Regions from separate parts of the Virgibacillus sp. L01 genome, predicted to be linked through region 3. Evidence: riboswitches for the same ligand, from Rfam matches in the RefSeq annotation. Region 3 holds a riboswitch; each other region holds the start of a gene.

Region 1 (5,589 bases), on a different contig from region 3:
CAGGAGTATGTGAAAATACAGAACAGAGCCTTGGAATGTACCATAGTGTAAATGTGAACGTTCGGCTAGCAGCTATGGAGGTGTTTTTAATGGCTTATTTTATAGGAATATTAATTGCATCGTTGTTCTATTTTAATTATTTAAGAAAACCACCGAAAAACAGCTACATCCCCCCATTCAAGGTAAGGTATGAAAATATTGGTGTGGACCCAAACGAAAACCGGGAACCGACTGAGCCAAACTTCACTACTCGATATATCAATGTACTCGAGGCTGATGGAGGGCGGATTATTAACCTTAGCAGACAGGTGAAGGAGAATGCTGTGGAAGTGTTCGAATGTGAAGATCAAGATAGTGCGGATGTCACAATTGACTTGTTATTAACAACATTCTCAGGATCAGTAGCAGACCACGATGCACGCCCTTTATACATTAACATTACGAATGAAGATGAATTAATAAATATAACAATTAGCAACGAGAGGGACGACAATGCAATAGAAGTTGTTAAATGTATGGATGAAAGGGAGTGCAAGGGTCTTATCCGAAAAGTGAAATCACATTATGAAAAATATAGACCGGTGCTTGTGTTTATGCGAGGGATGGTATAATTTTTGGAGCTAAATGGATGTGGCGAAATTGTAAGTGTAATGAGGGGGGCCCCCTCATATTAAGTTTCCCTGTCGCCGGTGAAGGAATCAATGTTTCAAAAGGAACCTAAAAGCCAGATTATTTGTTGGCAGATAAGAAAGCATAAATCCTTTCTTACTGCATTAGTGCAACTAAGGCTTTCGCCATTAAGGGCGATAAGACAAGTTTTCTAAGCGGACACAGGAGCCACTATTTTGCTAAAAATAACACTTTTTGTATTAAAGCGGCCACAGTGGACCTTATTTTACATATATCAGGATAAGACAAGGGTGTTTCTGGCAAATAAGGGCTTTGGTGTCCGCTAAAGTATTTTTGTGGATTCTTTTGTTTAAGTACTACTTGTCCCTAACTATCGTCTTTTCTTAAAAACAGTGACAAGAATTGTAGAAATATGTATACTATGAAATGTAGCGAATAATTTAATAGATTTAGAGGTACAGGTGATTTCAATTAGAAATCTTAATAGGGAAGCTGGTGAGAGTCCAGCGCGATCCCGTCACTGTATTTGCGAGCTAGCTGTTAATGTCCACTGTGCATTTATATGTATGGGAAGGTACAGTAAGTGATGACCATAAGCCAGGAGACCTGCCTGTTACCATCTGTGCACCAAACCTACGGGGAATAGGAAGGTGTAAATGGGACAAGTTTGCTTTTGGCTGCCCTTTTACATATCCATCTTCATTTCTCGTGAAGATGTTTTTTTTATGTTCGCAGTTAAGAAAGTATAAATCCTTTCTTACTGCATAAGTGCAACTAAGGCTTTCGCCATTAATGCTTGGCGATAAGCCGAGTTTTCTAAAAAATACTAAATAAGAGGAGTGGGACAGGGGGGACAGGATTATCGTCCCGCGTATCAAACTGGGACAAGGTACCTGTCCCCCTGTCCCGCCGAGGAGGAAATAACGTGAAAAAGATTCTTTCATTTTTACTTTTGATAGTGCTTACAGCGGGGCTTTTAATTGGTTGTGCTTCTGGAGGGACAGATACTGAGAGTCAAGATCAAAGCACAAATGAAAATACGGACCAAACAGAAGAGTCAGGGGAAACAGCGGATTCCACATTTCCATTAACTGTTACGGATGCACTTGATAATGAGTTGACGATCGATGAAAAACCGGAGCGAATTGTTTCTGTTATTCCAAGTAATACAGAAATTGCCTTTGCACTTGGATTAGGGGATAAAATAGTAGGTGTTTCAGACCATGATAATTATCCCGAAGAGGTAAAGGAAATAGAAAAAATTGGTGGTATGGAATTGAACATAGAGGTCATTATTAGTCTTAAACCTGACCTCGTCCTTGCGCATGCGTCCAGTGCACAAAGTTCTCAGGAAGGACTGCAGCAGCTTCGTGATTCTGGTATTAATGTGTTTGTCGTTAATAATGCACAGGATATTGAAGGCACTTATACATCTATTAAGCAGATTGGTAAGGTCACGGGTACAGAGGAAAAAGCATCGGAAGTTGTCGGTGGTATGGAAGAGGACTTCGCTTTACTTAGAGAAAAGACCGCAGCAATCAGTGAGGATGAACGAAAGTCCGTCTTTTTTGAAGTTGCACCGGCTCCAGATCTTTACACGGCAGGAAAAAACACATTTTTTGATGCACTTTTAGAAATTGTTAATGCAGATAATGCCGCTGGAAAACTGGATGGCTGGGTTCCAATTGATCCAGAGGCTATTTTGGAAATGAATCCTGATGTTATTATAACGACTTATGGAGGTTATGTTGAGAATCCAGTAAAGCAGGTAACTAGTCGTGATGGCTGGGGGGATATGAATGCTGTTGCAAACGAACAAGTATATGATGTTAATTCCGATATTGTAAGTCGTCCAGGGCCTCGGTTAGCTGAGGGTGCAAAGGAGATTGCTAAGGTTGTCTACCCGGAATTATTTGAAGAGTAAGTATTTATTCGCCTATGTACTAGCATTGGCATTCTTAATTATATCCATGCTGACTGCTGTATCGGTTGGCAGTGTTTCTATTCCTATTTCAGATACAGTGAGGATTATTGGTGCTCAAATTTTTCGCCTACCTATTGCTGATCAAGTTGATCAGATGTATAAAAATATTGTTTTCGAAATTCGTTTACCCAGAGTGTTTCTAGCTGGTCTAGTTGGGGCGTCTCTTGCAATTGCAGGGGCGGCCTTTCAAGGCTTGCTGCGAAATCCACTGGCTGATCCGTATATATTAGGTGTCTCCTCTGGTGCTTCAGTTGGGGCAGTTGCAACACTGTTTTTTAAAATTTCCATTCCTTTTCTTGGACTTTATACATTACCGGTTATGAGTATTACGACAGCCTTAATGACCATTTTTCTTGTATTGTTTTTTGCACGACGCGTTGACCGGACGATGCGGGTTGAGACGATTATTTTAACAGGAATTATTTTCAGTTCCTTTTTGGGCTCATTAATCTCCTTAATCATTGCGTTTACGGGTGAACAGTTACAACAAATTATGGGCTGGCTGCTTGGAAGTGTATCCATGAGAGGCTGGAGCTATATAGGTATTATTATCCCGTTTTTCATTCTCGGTGCCCTATTACTTCTTATTAATAGTAAGGAATTAAATGCCATGTCATTTGGGGAAGAACGAGCACAGCATTTAGGTGTCGACGTGCAGAAACGGAAAATGGTGGTCCTTATTGCCGGATCAATATTAACAGGCGCAGCCGTGGCGGTTTCTGGTGCGATTGGTTTTGTTGGCTTAGTGATTCCCCATTTAACAAGGCGGCTATGGGGACCTGATCATATTCATCTTTTACCACTTTCAATTTTAACAGGCGCTGGCTTTTTAATGCTGACAGACCTTGTATCACGGACAATCATATCTCCGACAATCCTGCCAATAGGAGTGATTACAGCTTTGATAGGCGCACCAGTGTTTGCATTTATTCTAATGGGACAACGCAAAGGAACGAGAGGCGGTATGTAATGTTAGACTTGGAAAATGTCTCAGGAGGCTACGACGGAAAGCCTGTTATTAAAAATATTGGTTTCTCCGTTTCCAAAGGTGAATTTTTTGGGATATTAGGACCAAATGGAAGCGGGAAAACAACCCTCTTGAAACTAATCAGTGGATTAATTCCATGTACTTCTGGATCGATTCAGGTGGATAACCAGAATCTGGTTAATTTTTCACAGAAAGAACTTGCTCGGAAAATGGCGGTTTTATCCCAGCTGACTACACACGCTTTTCCATACACTGTGAAGGAAACGGTAGCACTTGGAAGGTATGCACATCATCAGGGATTATTTCAGACTTGGTCACCTGAGGATGAAAAAGTGCTTCAAATGGTAATGGAACAGACAAATATAGTTGGCTTCCAGCATAAATCTTTACAGGAGCTGTCAGGTGGTGAGCAGCAGCGTGTATTTCTTGCCCAAGCTTTAGCCCAGCAACCGGACATATTGCTGTTGGATGAACCAACGAATCATCTTGATTTAGCCTATCAAAAGGATTTGCTTGATTTGTTGAAAAAAGGTGCGAAACAGCAAGGACTGACTGTCGTTTCAATTTTTCATGACTTGAACCTTGCAAGCCTATATTGTGATCGCCTGTTATTAATGCATGACGGACAAACGAAGGCATTACATATGCCGGATGGTGTGTTAACAGAGTCCATGGTTAACGAGGTATATCAAACCGAGGTGAAAAAACATCCGCATCCAGCAATCGCTAAACCGCAAATGCACTTAATTCCAGCTGAAGATGAAGTATTACCGGATAAAACAATAATTGATTCATCTTTGTTGAGCGTGAAACAGGAACACATTACTATCCGTGCACCACTACCATTAAGAACCCTATCATCAGGCGTGTGTGGAGCTGGCATTGGCTGGAACAGTTACTTTATTAATCGTCATGTCCCAAGTGATTATGATTGTTCCGATCATAAAGCGGAAATGAACGAATATCTTACACATTATGGGTTTGACCTCTCACAAACTGTTGGCATGATGACGGCGGTTCAGTTGAAGGATGTTGCATATGGTTTTTGGGAAAAAGAAACATTTTCGCTCTTGACCGTCGTAACAGCGGGGGTTGGCAATGCAACAGATAGTACAAGAGCCTCTGAACGGAGTCACCCGATAAAACAGGGAACAATTAACATTTGGTTATTTGTGAACGGTAGACTAACAGAAGAAGCTTTTATTCAGGCGACGATGACTGCAACAGAAGCAAAATCCCAAGTTTTACGTGAGCTGGAAATAAAAGATAGCAGGACAAATACGATTGCAACAGGAACCTCGACAGACAGCATGCTGATTGCAGCTACCCAACAAGGGGAAGATTTGCCATATGCAGGAACAGCAACGGAGCTTGGTCAGCTCATCGGAAAAAGTGTTTATACAGAAACAAGGAAGGCAATCCAGTATTATCAAGCGAGGTAGAGTATGATCATTCATCATTTACTCAGTATTTCACTAGCCTTAATGATCGACCGAATCATTGGTGATCCGCCCTCTTTACCACATCCAGTACGATGGGTAGGATCCCTCATTTCCCGGCTGGAGCGTTATTTGAATAATGGGAACACCCGTAAGGCTACAGGGGCTTTTTTGTTAATTGTAATTGGAGTGACTGTATTTTCAATGACATTCCTCATTATATCGGGAGCGTACCATCTTCATTTCTTGGCCGGCATCACAGCCGAAGCAGTAATCATTGCAACGACGATCGCCCAAAACGATTTGAAAAAAGCTGCTAAGAAAGTCTATCAGCCTTTAAAAAAAGAAGATATACGAACAGCCAGATGCCAGGTTGCCATGATTGTTGGAAGAGACACAAAACATTTGAATGAAAGTGAGATTACTAGAGCAACGGTGGAAACGGTCGCAGAAAATGTCAGTGATGGCATTACCGCCCCATTATTCTTTGCATTAATCGGCGGGGCGCCTTTTGCGATGACTTATCGTGCTGTTAATACGTGTGATTC
Region 2 (5,589 bases), on a different contig from region 3:
AAGCTACATCAAGAAAAGGATATGCTTCTATTGTAGCTGCGTTACTAAAAGCTCCACCTATACCTAGTAACAAACCTGCTGCAGGCAGAACTGCAATCGGTAACATAAATGATTTCCCAAATCGTTGCGCTTTCTCAAAGAAAACACTTTTCTTTTTTTCCTTCATTGTTTCACCTCTCCCTCGTTTTGAAAACAGTTTACAGTTATATAATAATATTGTAAACTATTTTTATCAAGAGGAAATTTTAAACTATTTAAAATAATTCCAGATATCTAATCACATAAGCTATACTCCCCAAACAACGTAGGAGGATTTAAAATGCTAAAAAAGATTTTTGGTAAAAAAGAAGAACAACATAGTGTCACCCTGCATGCAACTGTCAGCGGCGGAACGGTTTTATTAGAGGATGTCCCTGATCCGGTCTTTTCCCAAAAAATGATGGGTAATGGTATTGCCATATTTCCTCAAACTAGCACTGTCATATCACCTGTAGACGGAAAAATTATGCAATTATTCCCAACAAATCATGCGGTGGGAATTCAAGCTGTCAATGGAGCAGAAATTTTAATTCACATTGGGTTGGAAACCGTCAGTCTAAATGGAGAAGGATTTACTCCCCATATCCAAGAAGGTGATCACGTTAAACAAGGTGATAAACTGATCAGTTTTGATAAAACAGTTATTGAAGAGAAAGCCAAAAGCACAATCATCCCAGTTGTCATTACCAATACCGATAGTATGCGGGAGATTAACTATACTAAACAAAGTAAAGTAACTGCAGGAGAAGATGAAATATTAACTGTTGTGAAATAGGGTGTTAGTAATCCACTCTAAAAAAATATCAGACCAGCGCACCCCCGCGCTGGCCCTCATATTATGCTAATTCAACTTCCCACACATTGCGTTCCACTGCGCGTGCGCTTTTGATAGTTACCAGACTACCGCCAAATGATGTGAATGCATCTTGTGCGATGATCTCGTCCATTGCAGCTTTAACTGCTACAGGGTCAACTGGCTCGATTGGCTTTTCCAGTGATTATGTTACTGTTTTGCCTTCAGTGGTTATAAATTTAAGTTCAAGTTTCTTCATTGTATTCCCTCCCTTCCTTATTTTTTAGAATGTTAGCGATTGAATATAACTGATCAGCCGTTGCAGCAATCTTTACGTTGTTAAAGCTCTTTATCTTGAAAAGCTGCTTACCTAATATTTCATCAATGCCGTTATCCAAAATCAGGCTCATACGTGAGTTCATCATTTGTGCTACTGCCATGTCGATCACTTCCCTTCATGAACTCACGTGTGAAAAGTGGCATCGAAAATAAAAGATTTTTTTCGACACTATGCCACCTTTCCGGCTTGAGAAACGATAGTACTTAAAAGAAAGGGATTTTCTGCTTTAGCAGAAAATGACCTATTAGATTTAAGTTGAGGATTTTCGGCGGCGGCAGAAATCATCGTCATTGGAAAAGGCTGTCGCGCGAGTTTGATTATTGTCGCGCGAGCTTGCTGCAAATATTTAAAAACAGACTCACCTTAGCGAAGCCTGTCTAAATCAATAAAGAAGAGGATTACCGGCGGTGGCCGAAAATCAACATCATATTTAACTGGAATTTGTGTGCTATACTATTTTTTGGAGATTTATCCGAGAATAAAGGCGAGCTCATCCACAGCTCTCGGCGGGAACGTATCTTTTATGATGCCTGGCTGTTTCGCGCGTCATTTGCCATAGAAGAAGTAACGCTGCAGGAAGATGAAGTCACGGATGCCAGGTGGACGACAAAAAATTGATCAAACGTTTGATCAATGCCGGACAGTTAGTTGGTTCAATCGCTAGCGTACCTTTTAGATGGATTTTGGTTAATTTAAATAGGATTCACTTGTTAGTAATTTTTTCGTACAACGTTGTAACAGATGTGTTAAGATAGCTTTGGAAGAAAATTTAATAGGATGCCTTATGGTGGCCTTGTACAAAGACAAGGCTGAAAAGGGAAGCTGATGAAAGTTCAGCGCGGTCCCGCCACTGTATTGCTGAGACGTCTCTAAATCCGGCTGCATATTTCGACTATTCGCAGCCTGCATGTCCACTGTTCAATTTCGAATGGGAAGGACATAGAGAATTGTCCATGAAGCTAAGCCAGGATACCTGCCATAAGGAAGAACATTTTTTTCCTACGGGAGATAGGAGGGTGTTACGCAACATTGCATTGGACTGCCAGTGGTAGGATTTCCAATGCACGCAGATTGTGATAACAAGCCTTCAATAAATGGAGGGCTTTTTTTATTGTATTGGTTTTTTTACGAGGAGGAAAAATGATGGAAAAAACAGCTATCAGCAGTACCAAAACGGTACAAACAAGACTTGTGCTACCACCGGATACCAATCATATGGATACCATTTTCGGCGGAAAGGTCCTTGCATATATTGATGAAATTGCAGCACTGACGGCAATGAAACATGCCAAGAGTGCGGTTGTAACTGCCTCAATTGATTCAGTTGACTTCCTTTCATCAGCAAAAGTTGGCGATTCCCTGACACTCGAGGCATATGTAACATACACCGGAAGCAGCTCGATGGAGATATTCGTCAAAGTAACGGCAAACGACCTGATAAATAACAGTGAACAACTGACAACAGAATCTTTTCTAACAATGGTCGCCGTTGATAAAGCAGGTAAACCAATTCCGGTTTCCAACGTATATCCAGTTTCGAAAGAGGAAAAAGCGTGGTATGAATCGGCCCCTATCCGAAAAGAAAACCGAAAGCGCCGTGTACTCGCGCGATAATATTACGTTTAAGATGTGCGCGACTTGCTTAAATACATGACAACTATCTCCCAATCTACTTCACTTAAAGCAGAGAAAACGATTGGGGGATTTTTTTATGTGAAAGGTAACGGATCATTTGGAACGAGAGGTAAACTACACAGTTCTGCCAAAGCGAATCGTCTCGTTTGCACCAGCAATTACTGAAACGATGTACCGGTTGGACTTGGATGGAGATTGTTGGAAGAATGGGTCCTCTGTATCCATTCAAAAGACAGATTCGACGGAACCAAGCAGGTAAAAATCGACCACGCATATGAGTTCAGCCCGAATAGGTTACTGTTTTTCCTTCAGTGTTTAAAAATTTAAGTTCAAGTTTCTTCATCGTATTCCCTCCTTCCCTTCCTTATTTTTTAGAATGTGATCGATTATGCCCCTCTAAGTTCGGAACTGTCTTTTCGATCGATGCTTAAAAGTGGGCGCTGCTGTAAAACGACGACTGCGTTAGCGATTGAATATAACTGATCAGCCGTTGCAGCAATCTTTACGTTGTTGAAGCTCTTTGTCTTGAAGAGCTGCTTACCTGATATTTCGTCAATGCCGTTATCCAAAACCAGGCTCATACGTGAGTTCATCATTTGTGCTACTGCCATGTCGGTCACCTCCTTTCACACATACTATCGAACCTCACGACTGAAAAGTGGCATCGGAAATAATAAAAATATTTTTGGATGTTAATGCCTCTTTTTTGTTTGGAGAAACGATAGTACTTAAAAGAAAGGGATTTTGTGCTTTAGCAGAAAATGACCTATTGAGTTGTTTTCTTACACAGCAGAAGATTTTCGGCGCAGCATTATTGGAATAGGGCTGTCGCTCGAGTTTCAGCCCTCCTCGCTCGACTTTCAGCTCCACTCGTACGATACCACGCCCTACCCGCTCGATCCCATAAAAAAGAGTAAGCAACATAAAATTGCTTACTCTTCGATAAAACCTTATTCTTTTAAGAACGATTCTTTTATCGATGCTATATTACTCTCAAGTAAACTCTTCAGTTCTTTCGTGACACTACTGTTCTCTAAGTGCTTAAGGAAGTCATCCAGATGCTTAATCGCTTGGTCTAGATGTTCTTTTTCATAGTGATGGCTGGCTTGTGCCAGGCGATTTATAAGTTGTTGAGCTACTGAATGTTCAACATCTCCTGCTTTCTTAAGAGATTGTACCTGATCTGTCAGAGATGCAGTTGTGGCTTGAACGGTAATCTCAATTTTATTGGAAGCGATAGTTTCACCGTTATAGGAAATGTTCGCTTGTATCTCAGTACTTCCTGCATTTTTAGCTGTTATTTTTCCATTTTCTATTGTTGCAACTTGTGGAGCGCTGTTCGTCCATTCAACATCTGCTCCGGCTAGTTCAGCGGTATTGCCATTAGCCAGTGTGACAGTAAGATCTGCGCTTGTTTCTTCGCCTTGAACGATTGACTTCTCCTCAGCAGTGACGGTGGCATCTTCTAATGGAACAGGCAGTTTTAATAGATTTTCTCCGTTGGCATAATAAATGTTGCCTTCACTATCCAAGTCCATTAAGTGTACAGTGTCTCCGATAAGTTGTTTGCTCATCATTGTTTCCGGATCAATCACTGTAAGCTTTCGGCCTGCTGTGGTATAAAGCATCCCCTGATCATCCCAACGCATGAAGAATGGGCGCCATGAGCTTCCTCTATAGACTCCGGAGTAGAGCTCTGTACTTTTGATGACCTCTTTTGTTTCAGGGTGCATCGCGAAGACTACACTATTGGCAGTTCCCTCGCTATCGTAGCCCCATGCAGTTCCCCAAAGGTTTTTATCAGGGCCGATGGATAGTTCTCCGATCATTTCAGGCGTTGCTATTCCCTCTACTTTTAAGTCAAATACTTCATGTTCTTTTGTATCAGTATTATAAGCAAACATTTTAGCTTCTTTAGCGGTCGGTTCAATTCCAAGTCCACCGGTAATGGTGGAACCTCCATAAACCACGCCGTTTTGATAGGATAATCCGATAATACTTTGGTCCTGTACAATATTACGGATACTGTCCCACTCATCGGTATTTTCATCATAAATCGTGAGCGAGCCACCTAACTTTCCGTAGCCTGGAATCGTACCAATAAATAGTTTGTCATCGCCTGATGTGAAGGTGAATGGCCTGCTTTGGTCGTCACCGATGTCCTGAACCATTTCAGGGTTGTCGCCCTCTCCACCATCGGAATATTGATATGGCTGTTCAGGATCGAGCTCATAAATGCGGGCACCTCCATAAGTCCCCATATACACATTTCCATTAAGGAAACCTATCCCTTCTATTTGGTGAGGGTTTCGTTCGCGTAACGTATATTCCTCGGTTGAAGTATCGAATACTCCCATTGAACCTTGGTATCCGCCCATATAGACATTTTCATCTTGTCCTATTTCTAAACTCTGTATATTAAGTCCCTGCATTTCAACTTCAGGATAGCTTATTTCCACTGAATTTGTCTGTGGGTTATATACCGAATATTCGATTTGCTGATGCAAAATTGAAAGTACCTTTGTTCCGTCTTCTGTTGTCGTCCATTCCATAGCTTTCGCTGATGAGGCGGGGAGCTTGATACCCGGTTCAACAGCCTTCGTTTTATGTGTATCTAAATTATATGTCCACAATTCACTCGTTCGTTTATCTCTGAAATAGATTAAACTTTCATCGTATGGTGATGGAGATGATATCAATCCATCAAACGTATGTTCATCTTCCCAGTTCATCTCGTTTAACACTTCGCCCGTTGCAGCATCTATCGTTAGTAGTGATGTTC
Region 3 (5,589 bases):
CTGGTCTTCATTCATACGCGTAATGGACTAGCAGTTGGTAAGTTTTTCATTTATACTATTGGTTAGGGGGAACTTAGATGGAATCAAACGCTAAAGTGTTAGTTGTAGACGATGAGGAAAGAATTCGCCGTCTAATTAAAATGTACCTGGAAAAAGAAGAATTAATTGTCGAAGAAGCAGAAAATGGTACTGAGGCATTAGATCTTGCACTACAAAATGACTATGATGTTATTCTATTAGATATTATGATGCCGGAAATGGATGGAATTGAAGTTACACAACAATTACGAAAAAAGAAAATGACTCCTATTATAATGCTTACAGCAAAAGGAGAGGAAGCAAATCGTGTTCAAGGGTTTGAAGTAGGTACCGATGATTACATTGTAAAACCATTCAGTCCAAGAGAAGTAGTTTTACGTGTGAAGGCATTGCTGCGCCGAGTTTCTACGACTAACTTCAATGAAGTGGAGACACCTACAAAAAATCTAATCGTGTTTCCTCATTTGACCATAGATTATGATGCTCATCGAGTTACGGCTGATGATACTGAAGTTAGTCTAACTCCAAAAGAGTATGAATTGTTATGTTTCTTAGCAGAATCTCCAGATAAGGTATTTTCACGGGAGCTTCTGTTAAAAGAAGTTTGGCAATATGAATTTTTTGGGGATTTACGTACTGTAGATACACATGTGAAACGGCTACGTGAGAAACTAAATAAAGTATCTAAAGAAGCTGCTAAGATGATTGTTACTGTCTGGGGCGTCGGGTATAAATTTGAGGTAGATGATGTATAATGTTTTGGCGTAGTGTTGTAGGAAAGCTAGCAATAACGATATTATTGCTAGTTTCTTTTGTATTATTTATATTAACCATTTTACTTTTGGAGTTCTTTGAAAATTTTCATGTTGATCAGGCTGAAAATGATATGATGCAAACTGCAACAAAGGTTTCGCATATGGTAGAGCAATATGATAATCAACAATTGGCCTTAGAGACAGCAGAACGTGTGAAAGATCCAGCCAGCACCTTAGCTATTATCTATGAGAATGGAGATTTATGGTCATCTGAAAGTATTAATAGCGAACTTGGTAAATTGAATAGCCAATGGCTGAAAGAAAAAAATAATTTAATGGAAGTTATCTCCAGTGGTGAAAATGTAAAGAAACAAATTTTCTTACCTGATGGGAATGATAAAGTTATGATTGTTGGTACTCCAGTTAGCAAGGATGGTGCAGTTTTTGTATATCAATCGCTTGATATCGTAAACCAGACGAAAGCTGAAACAACTAAAATTATCTTTCTTGCAGCTGGGATAGCTATTATTTTAACAACTATTTTTGCTTTTTTCCTTTCTACGAGGATAACGTCTCCTTTAATCAAAATGAGGGAAGCAGCTTTTGACCTTACAAGAGGAGAATTCAATACAAAAGTACCAATTTTAACACACGATGAAATTGGTGAACTTGCAATGGCATTTAATCGAATGGGCAGACAATTGAAGTTTCACATTAATGCGTTAAGACAGGAGAAAGAACAGCTTTCAAGTATCGTAAGTTCCATGGCGGACGGTGTTATTACATTTAACCGAAATAGTGATATGCTGATCACAAATCCTCCTGCAGAGCGATTTATTGAAAATTTATATTACGAAAACGATATGAAAGATTCTAAAAGCAATCATAAAGCACCGAAGCCTTTAGATGAAATTTTAACGAATGTTATTCATGATGAAAAAGAAGCTATACATGAAATTAATATACAAGGACGTACATGGGTAATGATTATGACGCCTTTATATGATCAGACATATGTACGTGGAGCAGTGGCTGTTATTCGTGATATGACAGAGGAACGTCGATTAGATAAGCTAAGGAAAGACTTTATCGCAAATGTATCCCATGAACTGAGAACACCTATTTCCATGTTACAAGGATATAGTGAAGCAATTGTTGATGATGTGGCAGAAAGCACAGAAGATAAAAATGAGCTTGCACAAATTATCCATGATGAATCATTAAGAATGGGTCGTTTGGTGAACGAACTGCTGGATTTAGCACGGATGGAGGCAGGTCATATACAGTTAAATAAAGAAAGTGTAGAAGTAGAATCATTTGTTGAGCGTATTTTGAAAAAGTTTAAAGGGTTAGCAGATGAAAATAATGTTAAATTAGATTTAACGAAAGACATTACCAATCATCAAATAAACATTGACCAAGATCGTGTGGAGCAGGTTTTAACAAATCTAATCGATAATGCAATTAGACATTCTAATGAAAATGGAAAAGTTAATGTGATTATTGAGAGCAATACTGCTGATTTTAATGTATCCGTAAATGATAATGGGGGCGGGATTCCAGAAGATGATTTACCATTTGTCTTTGAACGTTTTTATAAAGCAGATAAATCACGCATGAAGAATAGTAAGAAAAAAGGTACAGGACTTGGACTTTCAATTGCCAAAAATATTGTTGAAGCCCATAATGGCTCGATCACGGTTAACAGTAAAGTTAATGAGGGTACAACATTTACGTTTAAACTACCTTTACAAGAGCAGTAAATATGATATGATAATATGGAATTGAATAAAGTTATAGAGCTTGGTGTAATTACTTAATAGGGAATCCTGTGAAAAGCAGGAACTGTCCTCGCAACTGTATGTGAGATACGAAATAAGTGCAAGCCACTGTGTGATTCGTCACATGGGAAGGACTTATAGTAGGCGTGAATCACAAGTCAGTAGACCTGCCAATTCTCTAACGTTTCAGTGCTTCGAGGATGTGAGTGATTGGGAGAACCGAGCACATTGTAAATGATTAATTTTATGTATCGGTTGTCTGCTTAGCTAACTCTGTAGAAGGGGTTAGTTTTTTTATGCAGTAAGGAAGTAATTCTGCCTGCACTCTAAAGATTTAGGGATTCTAGAAAGAAAAATAAACTTGTATAGAATTCTTATAGAGAATGCCGGGTTTTCTATAAATGAAGATATTCGATTGATACTTAGTACTAATTTTTTCAATGTATAGGTTTCCGACGTCCAATTCTCCTCAATATAAAATAGAAATGGAGGAATGGGAAAATGAATAAATGGTTTTTACGTATTGCATCATTACTGGTCGTAATTGGTTTATTGGTCGGGTGTGGTGCTGACGAACAAGGGCAGACAAATAGCCAGGAAAAGGAAAATACAGAAGCTGAGAGCTCAGAGGAACAGAGTGAAGAAACGGTTCGGATTACAATTTCAAAAGGTAAAGGTTCCGAATATATTAATGAAGAAGAGGTTGAAGTTGAAGAAGGGGCAACCCTTATGGAAGTAATGGAAAAGAACTTTGAAGTAAAAACTGATTTTGATGGTGGATTTATAACCTCAATTGATGGTGTTGCACCTAAGGATGGCGAGCAAAAATCATGGATGTTTACTGTGAATGGTGAAATGCCTACAGTTGGCGCAAAAGAATATAAGTTATCACCAGGTGACAAAGTGACATTTGATCTGCAAGCCTGGGAATGATTTAATTGAATACTTATAAACTCACGTTACTAGCACTGCTTGCTGCATTGGCGGTCGTTGGGAGATTCGCTTTTGCATTTCTTCCAAATGTCCAGCCTGTCACATCGTTAATTATTGTTTGTGGCTTATTATTAGGTCCAGTAGCAGCTATATTGCTAGCTATTTTAACTACATTCTTGTCTAATATGATATTAGGAATGGGAATATGGACAATTTGGCAAGTAGTTGCCTGGGCGCTAATCGGAATATTAAGTGGATTCTTAGGAAAATATCCTGCTAAAATTCCAGGATTTATACTAGTGTTTTTTGCGATAATTAGTGGCTATTTATACGGATTTATTATTTCACTGACAACATATTCAGTTACCGGAAAATTTCTTCCGTACTACCTGGCGGGATTACCATTTGACACTTATCACGCAATCGGCAATGGAGTATTTATGATTTTGTTATATCCAGTAATCGCTCATTTTTTTAGAAATTATGCTGAAAAACATTTCTATTTGCAAAATACCAACTAAATTAGGTTGGTATTTTTACGCTTTTCTAATATAGTATTAATAAGCTGTAACTTTATTATGCCATTAATCGACTATATAATTGAACGGGGGATCTTTATGAAGGCCGTTTTTGAGAAATTTTATAATAATTACCATCATGATTTATGCCAATTTATATTTTACATGGTGAAGGATAAAGAAACTTGTGAAGACCTCGTTCAGGAAGTATATATAAAAGTTTTAAAATCCTACGATTCATTTAAAGGTGACAGCTCAGAGAAAACGTGGCTGTTTTCGATAGCACGGCACATAACAATCGATTATTTTCGCTCTCAAAAAAGAAAACGAAATCGCATTCTGGAATTCTTTGACTGGAATGAAAAAGGGGAATTAATTCAAGATCAAAATCCACTCCCAGATGAAATTGCTGTGCAAAATGAACAAATGAAAAATGTTTATCGTTATATGGACAAATGCACATCAGATCAAAAAAGTGTTTTAATATTACGGTACATACAATCATTTTCTATTCAAGAGACAGCAGATATTTTAAATTTCAGTGTCAGCAAAGTGAAGACAACACAGCATCGTGGGCTGAGGACATTGAGCAAATACATAAGTGAAGGAGGAGATGTACTGTGAAAACATTCGACAACAATGAAGAGCAGATTAAGGAATCGTTAGAACAAATGCCAGAAGTAAAAGACAACATGAATAAAGATGTACTTTATCAGCGTATCTCCTCCGAATTAAATTCAGAAAGACAACCTAAAAAGAATAAAAAGCTAGTACTTATTCCTATTTTCAGTACAGTCATGGTGCTATTACTATTAGTCCTTATAATACCTTCAATGATGAATAATGCGATGTTTCAAAACAGCAGCCAAAATAGTAACGCTGATAAAGCGATGGATAGTGCTGGTTCCAATGAAAGTATGGAAGCAAGGGAGGAATCAAGTGAGCTTAAACAGGAAGATAGTGCATCATCATCTGCGAATAGTGACTCAGGAGTATTGATGATGGACACTAATATTCAGTCTTACGTTATACACTCAACAGGCAACAAAATGATAATATATAGTGCTCTTGCTGATCGTCAGGCACAATATGTTGTCCCATTATCACTTGTTGTTCCTAAAACTGATAATGCCGGGAAGTATTATAAAAAGTTAAGTACCTATCTGAATGAGAAGAAATGGGGGCTCAGCGACTATATGTTTCCGGGTGCAGAATTTCAATTAGATAAGCAAAGTAGCCAAGTAAATGTCAACTTGCCAGAAGATTTCTCTGTAACCTCAGGTGCTCAGGCGAATATGTTTCAACGGTTACTGACAACAATGTTTACCCCTTATCAGATTAATAAGGCTGTCTTTAGCCATCAAACTAATCTTGGTCCAATTGGAAAAGTAAAGGAATTATCATTAATACCTTCAAGGGTCTTATATAAACGCTACCAACTATCTGAAGATAAACGTAACTTCCTTGTACAAATACCAGTCGATGATAAAGGGGATATTAAAGCAGCATTTACTGAAATGAGAAATACAGAAGAATCATATAATATTTATCAATCAATACCAG

What was found. Region 3 has a riboswitch for cobalamin ahead of ACTWQM_RS10035 (DUF4430 domain-containing protein). Riboswitches for the same ligand answer to the same signal wherever they lie in the genome.
Region 1: another riboswitch for cobalamin. It lies ahead of ACTWQM_RS06705 (ABC transporter substrate-binding protein); the one in region 3 lies ahead of ACTWQM_RS10035 (DUF4430 domain-containing protein).
Region 2: another riboswitch for cobalamin. It lies ahead of ACTWQM_RS03055 (acyl-CoA thioesterase); the one in region 3 lies ahead of ACTWQM_RS10035 (DUF4430 domain-containing protein).

What each region holds. Positions count from the first base shown of each region.
Region 1 is NZ_JBQQCP010000002.1:318,500-324,088, forward strand. It holds gene ACTWQM_RS06700 (hypothetical protein) at 1-611, shown strand, start outside; cobalamin riboswitch at 1,073-1,258, shown strand; gene ACTWQM_RS06705 (ABC transporter substrate-binding protein) at 1,556-2,554, shown strand; gene ACTWQM_RS06710 (FecCD family ABC transporter permease) at 2,517-3,584, shown strand; gene ACTWQM_RS06715 (adenosylcobinamide amidohydrolase) at 3,584-5,044, shown strand; gene cbiB (adenosylcobinamide-phosphate synthase CbiB) at 5,048-5,589, shown strand, end outside.
Region 2 is NZ_JBQQCP010000001.1:663,685-669,273, forward strand. It holds partial or broken gene ACTWQM_RS03035 (PTS transporter subunit EIIC) at 1-166, opposite strand, end outside; gene ACTWQM_RS03040 (PTS sugar transporter subunit IIA) at 320-814, shown strand; gene ACTWQM_RS03045 (DUF2922 domain-containing protein) at 876-1,034, opposite strand; gene ACTWQM_RS03050 (DUF1659 domain-containing protein) at 1,078-1,272, opposite strand; cobalamin riboswitch at 1,941-2,167, shown strand; gene ACTWQM_RS03055 (acyl-CoA thioesterase) at 2,316-2,786, shown strand; gene ACTWQM_RS03060 (hypothetical protein) at 2,905-3,066, shown strand; gene ACTWQM_RS03065 (DUF1659 domain-containing protein) at 3,194-3,418, opposite strand; gene ACTWQM_RS03070 (FIMAH domain-containing protein) at 3,758-5,589, opposite strand, start outside.
Region 3 is NZ_JBQQCP010000004.1:239,989-245,577, forward strand. It holds gene ccsB (c-type cytochrome biogenesis protein CcsB) at 1-23, shown strand, start outside; gene ACTWQM_RS10025 (response regulator transcription factor) at 78-794, shown strand; gene ACTWQM_RS10030 (ATP-binding protein) at 794-2,557, shown strand; cobalamin riboswitch at 2,581-2,764, shown strand; gene ACTWQM_RS10035 (DUF4430 domain-containing protein) at 3,077-3,508, shown strand; gene ACTWQM_RS10040 (ECF transporter S component) at 3,514-4,029, shown strand; gene sigX (RNA polymerase sigma factor SigX) at 4,126-4,650, shown strand; gene ACTWQM_RS10050 (hypothetical protein) at 4,647-5,589, shown strand, end outside.